3 regions of the Mesorhizobium sp. M0923 genome follow, and region 3 is predicted to be linked to each of the others. Evidence: predicted binding sites of a transcription regulator. Region 3 holds the regulator's gene; each other region holds the start of a gene.
The links. The regulator PhoB, encoded in region 3, activates phosphate uptake and scavenging genes when phosphate is short. The targets are predictions, from matches to a motif close to TGTCATNNANCTGTCAT.

Region 1: NKH89_RS18435 (RNA degradosome polyphosphate kinase) is a predicted target of PhoB. The motif match lies at 4,463-4,479, and genes of this name have one in related genera.
Region 2: NKH89_RS30255 (PhoX family protein) is a predicted target of PhoB. The motif match lies at 4,144-4,160, and genes of this name have one in related genera.

What each region holds. Positions count from the first base shown of each region.
Region 1 is NZ_JAMYNW010000010.1:57,584-64,259, reverse strand. Features, by position in the region: gene NKH89_RS18445 (hypothetical protein) at 1-592, opposite strand, end outside; gene ppx (exopolyphosphatase) at 656-2,188, opposite strand; gene NKH89_RS18435 (RNA degradosome polyphosphate kinase) at 2,188-4,389, opposite strand; gene NKH89_RS18430 (zinc-finger domain-containing protein) at 4,540-4,785, shown strand; gene NKH89_RS18425 (FAD-dependent monooxygenase) at 4,805-6,010, shown strand; gene NKH89_RS18420 (TIGR02117 family protein) at 6,205-6,676, opposite strand, start outside.
Region 2 is NZ_JAMYNW010000026.1:14,341-21,016, forward strand. Features, by position in the region: gene NKH89_RS30240 (ABC transporter permease) at 1-675, shown strand, start outside; gene NKH89_RS30245 (MarR family winged helix-turn-helix transcriptional regulator) at 813-1,304, shown strand; gene NKH89_RS30250 (GNAT family N-acetyltransferase) at 1,301-1,981, shown strand; gene NKH89_RS30255 (PhoX family protein) at 2,085-4,076, opposite strand; gene NKH89_RS30260 (hypothetical protein) at 4,280-4,618, shown strand; gene NKH89_RS30265 (phosphatase PAP2 family protein) at 4,633-5,334, shown strand; gene NKH89_RS30270 (helix-turn-helix domain-containing protein) at 5,653-5,922, shown strand; gene NKH89_RS30275 (SulP family inorganic anion transporter) at 6,104-6,676, shown strand, end outside.
Region 3 is NZ_JAMYNW010000003.1:60,735-67,410, reverse strand. Features, by position in the region: gene pstC (phosphate ABC transporter permease subunit PstC) at 1-778, shown strand, start outside; gene pstA (phosphate ABC transporter permease PstA) at 782-1,633, shown strand; gene pstB (phosphate ABC transporter ATP-binding protein PstB) at 1,630-2,433, shown strand; gene phoU (phosphate signaling complex protein PhoU) at 2,466-3,173, shown strand; gene phoB (phosphate regulon transcriptional regulator PhoB) at 3,190-3,879, shown strand; gene NKH89_RS06285 (ROK family protein) at 3,889-5,133, opposite strand; gene xylF (D-xylose ABC transporter substrate-binding protein) at 5,420-6,460, shown strand; gene NKH89_RS06275 (sugar ABC transporter permease) at 6,603-6,676, shown strand, end outside.

The sequences.
Region 1 (6,676 bases), on a different contig from region 3:
GCCTGGTTATGTTTATGGGCTGAGAGAGGAAGCCCCCATGCCCCATTCGGCCGACGCTGATGGTCAGGCAAACCTGTCTGCTTTGTACCGCGATCGGCAACCATTCATATCCATATTGATCTGCCCCCTTGGGGGAGTAGCTCCGAAGATTGCTGTCAATCGCGACATACAGGTAGTTGCGCAGTTGGATCAGGCTTGCCCTCTTAACGTATGGCAACAGGTCGATTCGGCCCGCGACAGGCTCAAGAAAGTTGCCGAGGGGCTGATGAACGGACACGGTTCGATCGACAGCGCCAGGACAGAGATTAACGTCCGCATAAAACGTGTTCATCGAAATCGATCTTTGAAATTTGATCATTTCGTCGCTTATTCTAAATACAAAATAGTTTATCTTTTGCCCGCTTTTAGGTTTTAGAAAACCTGTGAGCAAATTGAACAGTGTTTTTCCGTCTGCGGCTTTTGGATAACTCTTGTCAAACTCAAACGCGCCTTTTGCAGCAACGGAAACCTTGGAAACCGTCTGAGCTCTGGCCGCGTCGAAAATCAACAATGGCAGGATGGAAAGCAGCAGCAGGATTTGACTGGATTTCACGATCTTCTCCCAAGCGTGGAGCTCGCAGCGAATTGCCACATGCAATTGGCGTCGTGCCTGAAACTACTTCACTGAAACGCTAGGCCCGCCCTCGACCGCCAGCACCAGCCGACGGTTGGTGACCCTTGCCAGTTGTGCCAGCCGGCCGGCGGGCCGCTCGCCGTAAAGATCGGCCAGCGCTGCCGGCAGCACCAGCGCCAGCACGCCATTGCCGCGGTTTTCCCATTTCAGTCGCGACATGACGCCGGGCATTGCCGCCGTCAGGAGATAGACGACGCGCAGCAGCGCCGCCAGCACGCGGGCCCGTTCGAGATAGCGCGGTGTCGCCAGTCCGCGGATTTCCGGAGCGGCTTCATTGAACACGCCCTCGTGGCGAAACAGGCTGACAAGCGCCAGGAAGGCGCGGCCGGGATGATCGACGCCGATGAAGGAGGCGTGGGCGATGATGTTGAGCGATTGCTTGCCGCGATATTCGGGATGGGCACGCCAGCCGATATCGGCGAGCAGGCAGGCGGCGTGGCGGTAGCGCGCCTCATCCCTGGTCTCGTCGATGCCGAAGGCGGCGAACGCCTTGCCGGTCCACTCGACAAGCTCATGCGCGTGGTCGACCGAGCGCGAGCGCAGGCGGGCAAGCTCTTCCGCCGCCGAGATCAGCGGATCGGCTTTCTGCTCGGCCTTGTCGAGCAGCGAATAGAGAAAGCCCTCGCGCACGCCCAGCGCCGACACGATGATCTTCGACGGCTGCATCGCCGCCATGATCTCCTGCAGCACGATGGCGCCATAGGGCAGCAGCGACCGGCGGTTCTTGGAGATGCCCTCGATGCCTTTGATCTTGTCGATCTCGGCCTTAGCAACCTGCCGGAGGAAGTTCGCGGCGCTTTCGATGCCGATCTCGTAATGGTGCATGACGCCTAGCGGGTAGTTGGTCATTTCCATGTGTAGCCGGGCGAGATTTCGCCAGGTGCCGCCGACCGTGTAGAACGCCCTGCCCTGCCCGCCCTTCAGCAATTTCGCCCGCGCCAGTTGCTCGCGCGTGATCTTTGCCGCCTGGGTCAGCGAGTTCTTCGCCATGTCCTGCAGGCGCAAGCCGCCCAACGGCAGGGTGATGCCGTCACCGATCGCCTCGCCGTCGATATCGATCAGTTCGAGGCTGCCGCCGCCAAGATCGCCGGCGATGCCGTTGGCCGGGTGGAAACCGGAGATGACGCCGAGCGCCGAATAATGGGCTTCCTCGCGGCCGCTCAGCACCTGGATCTCGGTCTTGAGTACATCCTCGGCGCGGTGGATGAAGTCGGGGCCGTTGACCGCCTCACGGGCGGCGGCGGTCGCCAACACATACATGCGCTCGGCGCCGGCCTGGTCGGAGAGCGCGCGGAAACGGCGGAACTCTTCCATCGAGCGCGTCACCGCCTCGGGATCGAGCTTTCCGGTCGAAACGATGCCGCGGCCGAGGCCGGCGAGCATCTTTTCGTTGAACAGCAAGGTCGGCGAGCGCGCCAGCCCTTCATAGATGACAAGACGGATCGAGTTCGACCCGATATCGATGATGGACAGCGGTCGGCGGTCCTGAAGCCGGCCCTGGGACGCTGAAATCATCAGCCCGTCGCTGCGTTCTGTTTCTTGCGGCGCTTGAACTGCGCGATGCGCTTGGGCGCATGCGACTTCAACGCATCGCCCCGTCCGGACAGGCTCGGATTGGTCATGAAATATTCCTGCGCGTTGAACGGTTCCTCGCCCTCCTCCAGCACAACGCGCCGGGAGGTTCCGTCAGCCAATACGTCGAAACTTTGCTGGTTGTCCATGATGTTGCCGAGCATGATCTGGCCGAGCACCTGTTCATGCACAGTTGGATTGGTGATCGGCACCATGGTCTCGACCCGGCGGTCGAGATTGCGCGGCATCAAATCGGCCGAGGAGATGTAGACGATCGCCCCGTCCGAGGGCAGGCCGTGGCCGTTGCCGAAGCAATAGATGCGGCTGTGCTCGAGGAAGCGGCCGACGATCGACTTCACCCTTATGTTCTCCGACAGGCCCGGCACCTGCGGTCTCAGGCAGCAGATGCCGCGCACGACGAGATCGATCTCGACGCCGGCGCGGCTGGCATCGTAGAGCGCATCGATGATGATCGGATCGACCAGCGCATTCATCTTCATCCAGATGCGAGCCGGCCTGCCATCCAGCGCGTGGCCGATCTCGTCCGAAATATGCTTGAGGATGCGGTTGCGCAGCGTGAACGGCGATATGGCCAGCCGCATCTGCTCGGCCGGCTCGGCATAGCCGGTGATGAAATTGAACAATTGCGCGACATCGCGCGCGATCGTCGGATCGGTGGTGAAGAAGGACAGGTCGGTGTAGATGCGCGCGGTGACCGGGTGGTAATTGCCGGTGCCGAGATGCACGTAATTGCGTAGCCTGCCATCCTCGCGCCGCACCACCAGCGACATTTTCGCGTGGGTCTTCAGCTCGAGAAAGCCGAAGACGACCTGGACTCCGGCGCGCTCGAGGTCGCGCGCCCAGCGGATGTTGGCCTCCTCGTCGAAGCGCGCCTTGAGCTCGACCAGCGCCGTCACCGACTTGCCGGCCTCGGCGGCGTCGACCAAAGCCCGCACGATCGGGCTGTCGTTGGAGGTGCGGTAGAGCGTCTGCTTGATCGCCACCACTTCCTGATCGGCCATCGCCTGGCGCAGGAACTGCACCACCACGTCGAAGGATTCGTAGGGGTGGTGGACGATGATGTCCTTCTCGCGGATGGCGGCAAAGCAATCGCCACCATGCTCGCGGATGCGCTCCGGGAAGCGCGGATTGTAGGGCGTGAACTTCAGATCGTCGCGAGCGACGGCGACGATCTCCGAGATCTGGCTAAGCGCCAGCGGCCCGGTAAGCACGCTGATGCGGCTGGCCGAGACGCCAAGCTCGCCGGCGACGAAGTCGCGCAATTCGGACGGCATCAGCCTGTCGAACTCGATCCGGATGACCGAGCCGCGGCGGCGACGCTTCAGCGCCGTCTCGAACAGCCGCACCAGATCTTCGGATTCTTCCTCGACCTCGATATCGCTGTCGCGGATGATGCGGAACGTGCCGGAGCCCTTGACCTCGTAGCCGGGGAACAGCTTGCCGATGTAGAGACTGACCGCCTCTTCGAGCGGAACGAAGCGGACGTGATGCTTGCGATCCGGCAAGCGGATGAAGCGCCTCAGCGCTACCGGCAGGCGCAAAAGCGCGCTCATTTCCTCGCCGTTCTTGCGGTGGCGCAATTGCAGCGCCATCGAGAAACCGAGATTGGGAATGAACGGAAACGGATGCGCTGGGTCGATCGACAGCGGCGTCAGGACCGGAAACACCTGCTCCTGGAAATGGTCCTCGAGCCAGGTCTTCTCGTCCTTGGTCAGCGCATCGCGGGTGATGCTCTCGATGCCTTCCTTGTTGAGCTGCAGCATCAGCGCCGAAAGGCTGTTCTGCTGGTCCTCCTGCAGGCGCTCGACCTCGCGCAACAGCTGTTCGAGCTGCTGCTCGGGGGTGCGCCCGTCCGGGCTCTTCAGCACGATGCCCTCGCGCACCTGGCCGGCAAGACCGGCGACGCGGACCATGAAGAACTCGTCGAGATTGGCCGCCGATATCGACAGGAAGCGAACGCGCTCGAGCAGCGGATGATTGGCGTTCAGCGATTCCTCGAGCACGCGCCGATTGAATTGCAGCCAGGAAAACTCGCGGTTGACGAAGCGGTCAGGATTGCCGCCTTCGCGGCTCGCAGCCTCGATGGTGATGAATTCGTTCTGGACCGGCTTCAGTTCGTTCATAGTTCCTGCTCTTCTCACACCCGTCCGCGGATTACGGTGTTAACCGGCTTAACTTATCCTCTGACAGGCTTTTGCGACAGTTTCATTTCATCGATCTTGCAAAGAGACGGGTTATGATCCAGATGCAATCGACAAGATCAGGAGACGACGATGGCAGGCGGTTCCATTCCCCATTTCCAGAACGATGCGGGCTATCCGGCAATCGACATCGGCGTCAAGGAATTCATGTGCACCGGCGCCAATCCGCCTTTCGACCATCCGCATGTATTTCTCGACATGGGCGACGACAATGAAAAGGTCTGCCCCTACTGCTCGACGCTCTATCGCTATTCGCCGAAGCTGAAGGCATTGGAAACGGTGCCGCCGGGCTGCCTTTATATCGACCAGGCCGCCTGATTCTCCTGCGACAAGCCTGATGCAGGAAACGCAGTCCCGGCAGGTCGTCATCGCCGGGGCGGGCGTTGCCGGGCTGACCGCGGCACTGGCCTTCGCCGAGCGCGGCTATCGGATAAAACTGTTCGAACAGGCGCAGCACCTCGAGGCTGCCGGCGCCGGCATCCAGTTGTCGCCCAACGCGACACGCATTCTTCGACAACTCGGCGTACTCGATCGGCTGCTGCCGACGGCGGTGCGGCCGGAGGCGGTTGTGCTCAAGGATGCCGCCACGCTGGGCGAGCTGGCGCGCGTACCGCTTGGCCCGGCCGCCGAAACGCGCTGGGGGGCACCCTATCTCGTCGCCCACCGCGCCGATCTGCAGTCAGCGCTGATGCAGCGGGTTTCGGAGCAGCCCGGGATCGAACTGGTCGCTGGCGCGCGGGTGACCGACATCGCAGCCGGACCGAAAGCTGTTGCCGTCACTGCATCGGCTGATGGCGAAACGGTCGAGGCTGGCTGTCTGCTGATCGGCGCGGATGGCGTCTGGTCGTCGGTGCGAGAACAACTGGCCCGCAAAGCGGCCGAATTCGGTAGTAGCCGGTTTTCAGGTGAGCTGGCGTGGCGCGCCACCGTCGGTGCCGACAGCCCTGCTGGCCAAGCCTTTGCAGCGATCGGTGCGCCCGATTGCGTTACCGCATTCCTCTATCCCGGCTTCCATATGGTCGCCTATCCGGTCAGCCGTGGCACTGCCTTCAACCTCGCCGCCTTCACCAGGGGCGAGCGCATCGCCGAGGGCTGGTCGGGGCATGCCAACCCCGCCATCCTCGTCAGCGCCATGCGCGGTACCGCGCCGGCGCTGGTCCGTCTGGCGAGCGAGGCGGCGCCGTGGACGGCATGGCCGATCCACACCGTCGAGCAGCGGCGGTGGACGACACCGGAAGGCGTCGCGCTGATCGGCGATGCGGCGCATGCGATGACGCCCTTTGCCGCACAGGGCGCGGCGATGGCGATCGAGGACGCGGCGACGCTTGCCGGCTTCGTTGCCACCTCGCCTGCCGATCTCAGCGGCGCGCTTGCCGCTTGGGAACAGGCGCGGCGGCCGCGCGTCGCCCAGGTCGCCCGCCGCGGCGCGGTCAACCGCCTCGCCTGGCACGCGGCCGGGCCGGTGGCGATGGCCCGCAACCTGTTCCTGGCGATGCGCTCACCCGAAAAGCTCGCCGCCGATCTTGATTGGCTTTATGGCTAGCGGGCGCGCGAGTCTGGGGATCGGCGATAAAAAGCTCGATAGGCCGGCGGGACAGCGCCCCCCTCTGTCCTGCCGGACATCTCCCCCACAAGGAGGGAGATTGGCAGTTTCGGCGCCTTGCTAGGTCCTGCAACGTTAGAGATTGGCGAAAGGAGGGCTCGAAGGATCGCGGCGTTGATCAGCCGGAACCCTCTTCAATTGTGAAGCCGCATCGACAGGCCGAGCGAGGCTGGCAGCGGGTTCCACCAGCCGGTGCGCAGCCCGGCCGTGCGCAGTGCCGCCGCCGTCCAGGTGTTGCAGCCGATCAGCGCGTTGAAATGGCCATTGGCTTCGAAGAAACGATCGAAGCGGGAATAGGCCGCATTCTCGATCGGAATGGCCCCGTTCGGCCCCCGCTGGAAGCTTGCTGCAATGAAATCGAGCAGCGCCGCAAAGCGTTCCTCACTTACGTCGAAGCCGGCGACGTCGGGATGCGGCTCGGCGATTTCGCCTGAAATGTCGACATGCATCACCGAAGCATCGACGGTCAGCGCCTTCATCACCGGCACTGCCTTCAGTTCCGACCAGGTCGGCGTCTCGAGATAGAAGGCGCGGCCTCCCCAGCCGAAGACGATGTAGCGGACCTCCGCCATGTCGGCCGGAATGCCGGCATCGACCAGGAAGTGG
Region 2 (6,676 bases), on a different contig from region 3:
ATTTCGACGTCGCTCTATTTCGTCGTCTTCGGCTCGGCCATCGGCTCGCGCATCACCGAGATCGACGGCATCAGCTACGGCGCCTTCATCGTGCCGGGGCTGATTATGCTGTCGCTGCTGACGCAGTCGATCTCCAACGCCTCCTTCGCCATCTACTTTCCGAAATTCGTCGGCTCGATCTACGAATTGCTGTCGGCGCCGGTGTCCTATCTGGAGATCGTCATCGCCTATGTCGGAGGTGCGGCGACAAAGTCGATCGTGCTTGGCCTGATCATTTTGGCGACGGCCTCGCTGTTCGTGCCGCTGACGATCGAGCATCCGTTCTGGATGCTCGCTTTCCTGGTGCTGACGGCCGTGACCTTCAGCCTGTTCGGCTTCATCATCGGCATCTGGGCAAGAAGCTTCGAGCAACTGCAGCTGGTGCCGCTGCTGATCATCACACCGCTGACCTTCCTCGGCGGCAGCTTCTATTCGATCAACATGCTGCCCGGCATCTGGCGCACGGTGACGCTGTTCAACCCGGTGGTCTACCTGGTTAGCGGCTTCCGCTGGAGCTTCTACGGCAAATCCGACGTTTCGGTCGGCGTCAGCCTCGGCATGACGGTGGTCTTCCTGCTTGTCTGCATAGCGATCGTCGCCTGGATCTTCAGAACCGGCTACCGGCTGCGCAACTGATCGATTGGCCTTGCCAAGCAAAGCAGCCTTATCGATCAACGGAAACAGCACTGAGTGCAGCCCCTGCAACGATAGCCCCTTGACCTTCATGTTTTGTTATATATCATGTTATGATTTATCGCGAGGCGGATTGGCCTATGGAAGACGTCATACGATCGCTTGGCTTCCTGTGCCTGGGCAGCAGGATGAAGCGTATAGGCGAGCAACTGCAAGCGGAGGCGCAGCGCCTTCTCGACCGGCTGGATGTTCCGGTTCAGGCGAGCCAGTACCCACTGCTGGCCGCGCTCGACAGGCTAGGCCCCCTGCCTGTCGGGGAACTGGCGCAATCCCTTGGCATCGCGCAGCCAGGCGTAACGCGAAGCGTCTCGCTTCTCGCCGAGTTGGGATTGCTCGAGGTCAGTCCGTCGATCGATGACCAGCGGCGCAGGATCGTCTCCCTCACCAGGGACGGCCGGCGGCTGGTCGATGTCGCAAAGCGCGAGGTCTGGCCGCGCATCGAGAACGCCGTCGCGGATCTGTGCGCGGATCTTTCGGGGCCGCTTCTCGATCAGTTGGCCGCCATCGAGGACGGCCTCGCCGCGGCTCCTCTCGACCGTCGTGCACCAAAACCGAGAGATGCCGTGCAATGAAACACCTGCTTGACCGCCCGATCTGGAGCGCGCTTCAGACGCGACATCAGGCCTTCGCGCAAGGTGGCAACCTCGCCAGGCGATATCGGCCGTCGATTGTTCCTTTCGCCGCCACTGGCGCGGACGACGCGGAAAGCCTGCGGGCGCTCGAAAAGCTTGTCTCCCCGGGCGAGAGTGTGATCCTGCTTCAAGCGGAAGCCATTGCTCTGCCCACGGGGCTTTCCGCGACTTCGACCGCGGCCGGGGTTCAGATGATTGCCGAGCAGCCATTGCAGATCGTGTCCGACGGGCGCGTGCAACGTCTGACGCGAGACGACGCCGCTGAGATGCTGGCTCTGGCGTTGGTCACCAAGCCTGGCCCATTCACGCTCGAAGCCTTGAGCCTGGGCGATTTTTGGGGTGTGAAAATCGAGGGCAGACTTGCAGCAATGGCCGGCGAGCGCATGAAGCAACCTGGCTATACCGAACTCAGCGGAGTGTGCTCACATCCGAAATTTCGCGGCGGTGGCCTGGGCAAGCTGTTGTCCATATTCGTGGCAAACCGGATAGTGGCGCGCGACGAAATTCCCTATCTCCACGCTTATGCCAGCAACGCCACGGCCATTAGACTTTACGAGTCCATTGGCTTCAGGTTGCGAAGCACAATGAATGTGGCCGTGGTTCAGCGCACCGAATGATTCGTCGGCGCATAATGCGTAGCATGGATGCATCCCGCATCGGGAAAGGAAGGATTTCGTATCGCCGAAATCCTTCCTTGAGACTGCAAGACCTTGCTGCGTGTCAGACCGCGATCTTGCCACCACCTTGCCTGGTGATGGCAACGACCGCCGGCCGCACCGGCATGTCCGGCTTGAAGTCGGGCCAGCGGGTCGACAAATCCTCATAGTAGGACGGACGGCCGAAAGCCTCCCAGTCCTCGCCACCGTCGCCTGGATGCTGGACGGCAACGAAAGCGGTCTGGTCGTCCGGCGCAAACAGGGGACCACACATTTCGGCGCCGATCGGCACGCGGAAGAACAGTTTTGAGGTCGCCCGCGCCGGCCCTTCCGTATCGACCGCCCACAGACCGTCGGTGCGGCCAGTGGCCTTCGGACCCTGACCGTCGGTGGCGACCCAGAGGCGGCCGGTCGAATCAACCGCGCAATTGTCCGGCATGCCGAACCAGCCATTGGCCGTGGTTGCGGTCGAGAAGGTGGCGCCGACTGCCGCAACCGAGGGCTCACCGCATTTCAAGAGCACCTCCCACTTGCCCTTGGTGGCGGCAAAATCGCCACCGTCCTCGACGATCTCGATGATGTGGCCAAAGGCATTTTCGGCACGCGGGTTGGCGGCGTCGACCTGATCGGCCTTGCGCTTCGAATTGTTGGTCAGCATGACATAGACCTTGCCGTTGGCGGCATTGGGCTGGATGTCTTCAGGGCGGTCCATCTTGGTGGCGCCGAGCAGGTCGGCGGCGCGGCGCGTCTCGATCAGCACGTCGGCCTGGCTGGCAAAGCCGTTCTCCGCCGTCAGCGGCCCTTGGCCGAAGACGATCGGCAGCCATTCGACCGAACCGTCGTCGGCAAACTTGGCGACATGCAAGGTGCCGTCGTCGAGCAAATCCATATTGGCGGCGCGGTCGTCCGGATTGAACTTGCCTGTGGTGACGAACTTATAGACATAGTCGAAGCGCTCGTCGTCGCCGAGGTAGAAGACGACACGGCCATCCTTGGCGACGATCGATTCGGCGCCCTCATGCTTGAAGCGGCCCATTGCGGTGCGCTTCTTCGGCACCGAAGTCGGATCCTGGACGTCGACCTCGACGATCCAGCCAAAGCGGTTCGGCTCGTTCGGCTCTTTGCCGATGTCGAAACGGTCGTAATGCGCTGCCCATTCATAAGCACCTTCGGGAATGCCGAGCCGCTTGTAATTGGCCGCTTCCTTGTGGCCTTGCGGCAGCTCGCCCGAGAAATAGCCGTGGATGTTCTCCTCGGCCATGACATAGGTGCCCCACGGCGTGACGCCGCCGGCACAATTGTTGACGGTGCCGACGACTTTCGTGCCGGTCGGGTCGGCGCTGGTCTTGACGCGGTCGTGGCCGGCGACGGGGCCGGACAGCGCGATCTCGGTGTTGGAGGTGATGCGGCGGTTGAGCTTGCCGTCGCGAACGACCTGCCATTTGCCGGCTTCCTTGCGGATCTCGACAATGGTGCCGCCATGCGCGGCCATCTCGACGTCGACTTGTTCCTTGCTGAGAGGCGCCTGCTTGGCTTTGCCATCGACGATGGTGACGAGGCCCGGAAACATCAGGTGCGGATTGGTGTATTCGTGGTTGACCACCAGCAGGCCGTGCTCGGCCGAGCCGTCGATCGGGATATAACCGACATAGTCATTGTTGTAGCCGAATTGTCTGGCCTGGGCTTCCGCCGACTGTTTTGTCGGATCGAATTCCGGCGAATCGGCGAACAGCGGATCGCCCCAGCGCAGCAGCACGTCGGCGTCATAACCGGGTGCAACGTGATGCTTGTCGTCGATGCCGGCCTCGAGCTCGTCGAAAGCGAAGGCGGAGCCTTCGGCGGCGCGGGCGTTGTCGGCGGTGATCAGCGCCAGCGGGCTGACGGTAGCGGCTATGGCCGAGACGGCAAGCGAGCCGTTGAGGAAGCCGCGGCGCGAGAACCGCGCGGCGATGATCTCACCCATGGTGCGGTTGTCGCTGGGATTGGCTCCTGGCCCATCGTTTTCCTCGAGCAGGCTGGTGCGGAAATGGGCGTCAGGGGTGCGATGTTCGGTCATAGGGGCCTGCCTCTGGCTGGATGGATTGCTGGAGCGTGTTGCCTGGCCAATCCGGTATCGCCGGCAGGTCACAGTTTGATGACATGCCGGCTAATTGCCATCTGCGATTTCGTGCCCAACATCAGCCCCGCTTGACCGCGACCGGCGCTTCGGAAACAAGAGCTGCGGCAGGCGCGCAAGGACCGCATCGGGAGGAGCAAAAAGTGAGTTTCTGGGGACTTGGGCAGCTCTGCATTTCGACAGTGATCTTCCTGCTTGCGGCGACGGCGGCGAAGCAATGGGGACTGGCGCCGAGCTTTGGCAAGATCGTGCTGACGTTGGCGCTCTATTCGCTCGGCAATCTGATCATGCTGAGGCTGATCCGTGAATTCGGCATGTCGGTGTCGTTCAGCCTGTCAGCGGTGATCCAGCTGGTGTCGGTGAATGTGGTGGCGCTGGTCTTCTTCGGCGAGCGCGTCAATGCCTTGCAGGCGACCGGCATCATGCTTGCCATCGCAGCTGTGGCGCTGATCACGCTCGGACCCTATCTGCAAAGGCTGTAACTGCGATCGGGCCGATGAAGAAGACCGCAAGCAGACTGCGCAACTGGCTGGAGTTCCCGGTTCTGCTGGCCGGGCTGATCATTGCCGGCGGGCTGTGGGGGTTCGAGGAGCTAATGGAGATGGCGCGGGCCACTACGCCGCATGCCTTCGATACCGAAATCCTGCTTGCCTTCCGCAAGGCCGGCCAACCCGACAATCCGATCGGACCGGCGTGGCTGGAAGGAGCGATGCGCGACATCACCAGCCTCGGCAGCGCCAGCGTGTTGGTGCTGATCACGGCAGCAATGATCGTCTATCTGCTCCTCATCCGCAGGCCAGGCGCGGCGCTTCTCATGTTCATCGCGGTAGCGGGCGGCCAGGTCCTGTCAAGCGTGCTCAAGTTCGATATAGATCGGCCGCGCCCCGATCTGGTCTCGCATCTCGCCGACGTGGCATCACTTTCGTTTCCGAGCGGCCACGCCATGCTGTCGGCGGTGACATATTTGACGCTGGGCAGCATGGCGGCGCGGTTTTTGCCCGGGCGGACAACGAAGATCTATGTGCTCGGTCTGGCGGTGCTGACGACGGTGGTGGTCGGCATCAGCCGCATCTATCTCGGCGTCCACTGGCCCTCCGACGTATTGGCCGGCTGGTGCGCCGGCTTTGCCTGGGCGATGCTGTGCTGGCTTGCGGCCCGGTTCCTGCAGCGATGGCTCGGGCGGGCCGGCGGCACCTGACTCATGTCAGTCGATTTGCGGTCAAATCAGCCTGTTGATCAGGCCATGACCGCAGCCTGCCAGCAGGAAAACCATCGACAGCAAGGCTGTCGAGGTCGCCAACGCATTGAATATCTTCACCTGCTCATCCTTTTTGAGTCGTTGCCTGTGAAATCGGGATCGCAATGGATGTCCCGCCAAACGATGCCGAAATTGTAGCATGCTAGCGCATCGGCTGGCAAAGAGTGCTGCATGTTTCACATATGCAAGATGATGCTTGAACCATCATAATGAAGGTATTACACGTGATATCGCAGACTCAGACGGGGGTTATGGCCGATGATCACTGCCGCGCAGATGCGTGCCGCGAGGGCGCTGGCCGGCATCGATCAGAAGACGCTCGCCGAGCGCGCCGGGGTTTCGCTTCCAACCATTCAGCGCATGGAAGCGAGCGACGGCGTGGTCCGGGGCGTGGTCGATACGCTGATGAAGGTCATCCAGGCCCTTGAAGAGGCCGGGGTCGAGCTGATCGGCGACAACCAGGCGAGCGAGCGTGGCGGCAGGGGCGTTCGCCTCAAGCCTGTCACGCCGCAGAACCCGCAAGGCTGACGGTACTGCCGCATCGCCGAAAATCGAAATCGATTTTCGGATAGTCCAATGCGCGGTTCAAAAGTGTTGGAGCGTACCTGTGCGTCGATTTGGACGCACGCCGCTCCAAGTCGCGACGGCGACCGCCGACAGTCCTGCCGACGATCCCGCCGCCTCCTTGGTTTCATGGGGAAGGCACTCGATGGATCAGACCCGGCGGGCAGTGCATCAACCGGCACGGCCGACATTTTCCGAACTGTTCACGCCGAAGCTGGTGACGGTGCTGCGCGAGGGCTATACGCTCGCGCACTTCAAGGCGGATGCCATCGCCGGGCTGACTGTCGCCATCGTGGCGCTGCCGCTGTCGATGGCAATTGCCATTGCTTCAGGCGTGACGCCGGAGCGCGGGCTCTACACCTCGATCATTGGCGGCTTCCTGGTCTCGGCGCTTGGCGGCAGCCGTTTCCAGATCGGCGGCCCGGCCGGCGCCTTCATTGTGCTGGTGGCTGCGACGGTGGCGCGAGTTGGCGTCGACGGCTTGCTGCTGGCGACGATGATGGCCGGCCTGTTCCTGCTTGCCATCGGCTATCTCGGGCTTGGCACCTACATCAAGTTCATCCCGTATCCGGTGACCGTCGGCTTCACCGCCGGCATCGCCGTCATCATCTTCTCCGGCCAGATCGTCGAACTCTTCGGGCTGAAGCTCGCCGGCAAGGAACCGGGGCCGCTGGTGCCCAAGCTGATGGCCATCGGCGAGGCGGCCGGAACGATCAAC
Region 3 (6,676 bases):
TGAAAGCTGGAATCCGGTAACGGAAAAATTTGGCGCGCTGGCGCCGATCTACGGCACGCTGGTCACGGCGGCCATCGCCATCCTGATCGCGGTTCCGATCGGCATCGGCATTGCCGTGTTTCTCACCGAACTCTGCCCGCGCCCGCTCAGGCGCCCGATCGGCATAGCGGTCGAGCTGTTGGCCGGCATTCCCTCGATCATCTACGGCATCTGGGGCCTGTTCGTGTTCGCGCCGTTCCTGCAGACGACGATACAGCCCTTCATCATCAACATCTTCCACGGCGTGCCGGGACTATCCAGCCTTTTCGCCGGCCCTCCTTACGGCATCGGCCTTCTGACCTCGGCGCTGATCCTCGCCATCATGGTGCTGCCCTTCATCACCTCGATCACCAAGGACGTCTTCGATACGGTGCCGGCGGTGCTGAAGGAATCGGCCTACGGCATCGGTTGCACGACCTGGGAAGTGACCCGGCGCGTGGTCATTCCCTATACCCGCATCGGTATCATGGGCGGCGTCATGCTTGGCCTCGGCCGCGCGCTCGGCGAAACCATGGCGGTGACCTTCGTCATCGGCAACGCCCACCGCATCAGCGCCTCCCTGTTCGCGCCGGGCACGACCATCTCGGCGACCATCGCCAATGAATTCACCGAGGCCGACGGCGATCTCTACACCTCTTCCCTGGTTTCGCTCGGCCTGATCCTGTTCGTCATCACTTTCCTGATCCTTGCCGCCGCCCGCTATATGCTGATGCGGATCGACGCCCGTACGGGAGCCTGACCGATGTCGACATCCTCATCGCTCCACAGCCGCCGCAAAGCCAGAAATTCGGTGATGATGGCGCTTTGCGTCGTCGCCGCCGGCATCGGGCTTGCCTGGCTGGCGCTCATTCTCGGTGCACTGGTCTATAAGGGCACAGCCGGGCTTTCGTTCGCGGTCTTCACCGAGATGACGCCACCGCCAGGCGAGGCCGGCGGCCTGCTCAATGCAATCGCGGGCAGCCTGCTGATGACGATCATCGCCGTTGTCGTCGGCACGCCGATCGGCGTGCTGGCGGGAACCTACATGGCCGAATATGGGCGTTTCTCGCGCATCACCACCGTCGTGCGCTTCATCAACGACATCCTGTTGTCGGCGCCGTCGATCATCATCGGCTTGTTCGTCTATGAGTTGATGGTGCGGCCAATGGGGCATTTCTCGGCCATAGCCGGCGCCGTTGCGCTTGCCATCCTGGTCATTCCGGTGGTCGTGCGCACCACTGAAGACATGCTCAACCTGGTGCCGAACGCGTTGCGTGAAGCCGGCGCCGCGATCGGCGCGCCGCGCTGGGTGGTGATCCGTTCGGTCGCCTACCGCGCCGCATTGTCCGGCATCGTCACCGGCATATTGCTGGCGATAGCACGCATTTCCGGCGAGACGGCGCCGCTGCTCTTCACCGCGCTCAACAACCAGTTCTGGAGCAGCAATATCAACGCGCCGATGGCCAGCCTGCCGGTGACCATCTTCCAGTTCGCTCTCAGCCCTTACGAGGAATGGCAGCAACTGGCGTGGAGCGGCGCACTCATAATCACCCTGACGGTTCTGGGCTTGAGCATCCTCGCCCGCAGCCTTACCGGACGCAGAGAGGACAGATGACACAGATGTTGTCCGCGGACATGACGATGACCGAGACGGTCGCCGAGAAGACGAAGATCGAGGTCAAGAACCTCAACTTCTACTACGGCCAGAGCAAGGCGTTGAAGGACATCACCTTGTCGCTGCCCGAGCGCAGCGTCACTGCCTTCATCGGCCCTTCGGGCTGCGGGAAATCGACGCTGCTGCGTGTGTTCAACCGCATCTACGAACTCTACCCGAAGCAGACAGCCGAGGGCCAGGTGCTGCTCGACGGCAAGAACATTCTCGACCGCTCGCAGGACCTCAATCTCCTGAGGACCAAGATCGGCATGGTGTTCCAGAAGCCGACGCCGTTCCCGATGTCGATCTACGAGAACATCGCCTTCGGCGTCAGGCTTTATGAGAATCTGGGCAAGTCCGAAATGGACGGCCGCGTCGAACAAGCGTTGAAGCGGGCCGCGCTGTGGGGCGAGGTCAAGGACAAGCTCAACGCCAGCGGCTTGAGCCTGTCAGGCGGCCAGCAGCAGCGGCTTTGTATTGCCCGCACCGTGGCGGTGAAGCCGGAAGTCATTCTGCTCGACGAGCCGGCTTCGGCACTCGACCCGCTGTCGACCGCCAAGATCGAGGAACTGATCGACGAATTGCAAGCCGACTACACGATCGTCATCGTCACCCACAACATGCAGCAGGCGGCGCGCGTATCGCGCCAGACCGCCTTCATGTATCTGGGTGAACTGGTAGAGTTCGACCGGACCGAGAAGATCTTCACGTCGCCCCGCGAGAAGCGCACGCAGGATTACATCACCGGCCGCTTCGGCTGAGCCGTTCCGATCACGCATATGAGGACAGGACCATGGGCGAACACACAGTCGCTTCTTTCGACGAGGATCTCGAGCAGATCAGCAAGCTGATCCGCGACATGGCCGACCTCGCCGGTTCGATGGTCGGCGGGGCGACCAAGGCCCTGTTGAATTCTGACAACGTGCTGGCGCAACGCGTCGTTTCCGACGATGCCATCATGGATGCGCGTCAACGCGAACTGGACGACCGCGCCATCACCCTGATCGCCAAGCGCCAGCCGATGGCCCACGATCTGCGCCATGTCGTCGGGGCGATCCGCATGGCCGGCGATCTCGAACGCATCGGCGACCTTGCCAAGAATATCGCCAAGCGTGTGAGTGCGGTCGGCCTTAGCGTCACACCGCGCGACCTATCGCATTCCATCGATGCGATGGCGCAGCTGGTGCTCATCCAGGTGCAGGGCGTCATCGAGGAGTATGCTGCAGGCGATGCGGCCGCGTTGGCCAAGCTACGCGCCGCCGACGAGCGCATCGACGTCAAATATACGTCGGTGTTCCGCGAACTGTTGACCTACATGATGGAAGACCCGCGCAACATCACCGCTTGCACGCATCTGCTGTTCTGCGCCAAGAATCTGGAGCGGATCGGCGACCATGTCACCAACATCGCCGAAAATGCGTATTATGTGCTGACCGGCGAGCAATTGCCGGTCAATCGTCCGAAGCAAGACGAAACGACAATGTCCGCACCGGCGACATGATGGGGGTGCCCAGCCGATGATCGCACCACGCATAATGGTGGTGGAGGACGAGGAGCCGTTGGGTGTGCTGCTCCGCTACAATCTCGAATCCGAAGGCTACCAGGTCGAGGTGGTGACACGCGGCGACGAAGCCGAGATCCGTTTGCAGGAGAATGTGCCCGATCTTCTGGTGCTCGACTGGATGATACCAGCGGTTTCCGGCATCGAGCTCTGCCGCCGGTTGCGGGTGCGCCCCGAAACCGAACGGCTGCCGATCATCATGCTGACCGCGCGCGGCGAGGAGAGCGACCGGGTACGCGGTCTTTCGACCGGCGCCGACGACTATCTGGTCAAACCGTTTTCGACACCGGAATTCATGGCCAGGGTCAAGGCGCTGCTGCGCCGCGCCAAGCCGGAAGTGCTGTCCAGCGTGCTGAAGGTCGGCGACATCGTGCTCGATCGCGAATCGCACAGGGTGTATCGCAAGAAGACCGAGATCCGGCTCGGGCCGACCGAATTCCGGTTGCTCGAATTCATGATGCGGCATCCGGGCCGCGTCTTCTCGCGCAGCCAGTTACTCGATAATGTCTGGGGCGAGACGATCTATATCGACGAACGCACCGTCGACGTGCATGTCGGGCGGCTGCGCAAAGCCGTCAACAACGGCCGCATGCCTGATGTCATCCGCACCATCCGCGGTGCCGGCTACGCGATCAGGGAAGATTGACCCGCCCAGTCAGGCTACGTTCTTTCTGACGCCGGGCCTCATTTGCGCGCCCGGCGCGAAAATCTGCTGGTCGACGAAGCTTAACGCCCGCATTGCACAGCCTTCGCGGATCAGCGGCAATTCGTTCGGCTCGGTATCGAAGGAGATCGAGCCCGAATGCTGGCCGCCGGCGGTCTGGGCGATGGCCTTCCGCAAGGCCGGCTCGATCAGATCAAAGGCGGCGGCACTGGCGCCGACCATTGCGACCGGTGCCGGATCGATCAGCGCGAACAGCGAGCCGAGACCGAAACCCAGCGCTTCGCCGGCCTTGCGGTAGGCTTCGCGTTCCGGCCCGTCCTTCTCGCGCGCCCGAACCGCCAGCGCGCGCATGTCGGCGTCGCTGACGTCGGCGACCGGTTGGCTGTCTTCGCTCATCTGCGTGGCGTTGCGCCAGATGGCGTAATTGCCGGCATAGGCCTCGATGCAGCCGCGCCGCCCGCAACGGCAGAGCGCGCCGCCCGGACGATGGATCATGTGGCCAAACTCGCCGCCCGAGGAATGCGTGCCGGTGAACAGCTCGCCCTTCAACACCAGCCCCATGCCGATGCCGTGCGAAAGCAGGATGGCGATGAAGTCGTCGCGATAGCGATCCGGATCGCGCCAGCGCAAAGCCACCGCCATCATATTGCAGTCGTTCTCCACCGTGGCCGGGATGCCGAATTCATCTTCCAGCATGTCGGCAAAGGCGATGTCCGTCTGGGGCGTGATCGGCGACCACAGCATGGCGCGTGCAGGGGAGTCGGTAATTCCCTGAATCGCCAGGGCGATGCGGGCGACACTGCGGACGTCAAGATCTGGATCGTCCAGCCGGCGCCGGACGATGGCCATGCATTCGCGGATCAGTTCGTCGCGCGGCATGGTCAGCGTGTCCAGCCGGCGCTGTTCCTCGGCGACCACCTGCCCCGCATAGTCGATGATGGCGGCCGACAGGAAATTCAGCGACAACACCACGGTCAGCACCGCCGCCGCTTCCGGATTGAGGGCGAGGCCGACCTGCGGACGACCGCGTTTCAACGAAACGGGTTCGCTTGCCTTGCTCTCGGCGAGGATGCCTTCCCGTATCAGGTCGGAGGAGATCGCCGATATGGTCGAGTGGCTGAGGCCGGTGGTTGCGGCGATCTCCGTACGCGATGGCTGGCCGGCCCGGCGCACGGCCGAGATCACCATCGCCCGGTTGCGCCGGCGCAAATCGTCATGGCGGATTCCGACCGACATCGTTTTGCTTTCCTCCCGGTTTGCCGCGGCCGCTCATGAACCGGAAGCCGTCGGTAATGCCGACAAATAATGTCGGATGAGGCAAATAGTGTCAGATGCAGGTGGCGCTGTCATCGTTTATTCCGAAGCTCGAAAAAAGTCGCAGCAACATCAAAATCCATCAGAATCGATGTTGACAGCAGCGGGAGATCGGGCCAGTATTTTTTCGAGGCTCGAAAAAATTAGCGCCTCTAAGCTGGCCTTTGGGGCCAATTGGTCACGCCGTACGCGGCGCAGGGAGGATATGATGAAGAAATTCACGACCGCCATTCTGGCGGGTGTCGCCATGACGCTGGCGCTTGCGTCGGTGGCGCAGGCTAAAGACAAGGTCATCGGCGTTTCCTGGTCGAACTTCCAGGAAGAGCGCTGGAAGACCGACGAAGCCGCAATGAAGGCGGCCATCGAGGCTGCCGGCGACAAGTATATCTCCGCCGACGCACAGTCCAATCCGGGCAAGCAGCTCACCGACGTCGAGAGCCTGATCTCGCAGGGCGCCAACGCACTGATCATCCTGGCGCAGGACGCCTCGGCGATAGGGCCGGCCGTGCAAAAGGCGCTGGACGAAGGTATTCCGGTTGTCGGCTACGACCGGCTGATCGAGAACAAGGACGTCTTTTACCTGACCTTCGACAACAAGGAAGTCGGCCGCATGCAGGCCCGCGACGTGTTCAAGGTGAAGCCGGAAGGCAACTATGTCTTCATCAAGGGCTCGGGCGCCGATCCGAATGCCGATTTCCTTTTTGCCGGTTCGATGGAAGTGCTGAAGGACGCCATCGACAGCGGCAAGATCAAGAATGTCGGCGAGGCCTATACCGACGGCTGGCTGCCGGCCAACGCCCAGAAGAACATGGAACAGTTCCTGACCGCGAACGACAACAAGGTCGATGCGGTGGTCGCCGCTAACGACGGCACTGCCGGCGGCGTCGTCGCCGCACTGACGGCGCAAGGGTTGGCTGGATCGGTTCCGGTCTCGGGCCAGGACGGCGACCACGCCGCGCTGAACCGCATCGCGCTCGGCACACAGACGGTCTCGGTGTGGAAGGACGCGCGCGAGCTCGGCAAGAACGCCGCCGAGATCGCCTCGCAATTGGCCGACGGCAAGCAGATGACCGACATTGCCGGCGTGAAGGATTTCACCACGCCCGGCGGCAACACCGTAAAGTCCCTGTTCCTGACCCCGGTCGCCATCACCAAGGACAACCTCAACGTCGTCATCGACGCCGGCTGGATCAAGAAAGAAGAGGTCTGCGCGGGCGTGGCGGCGGGCGCTGTTCCGGTCTGCAACTGATCCGAGTTTCCGAGAAGTCCGAACGCCGCGGCCGCTTGCCGCGGCGTTTTTTCAAGAAAGAATTGTTTTTCCGCTTCCGGCGGATAACTTCTAGGCTGCTTCCGGCATCCGCGGCAGACGGCAACCCGGCGGGAGAAACATCATGACCGACACGACTTCCAACACGCCGGTCGACAGCTCGACGGCAGACCGGGCGCGGGAATCGGAGGCCGGCGT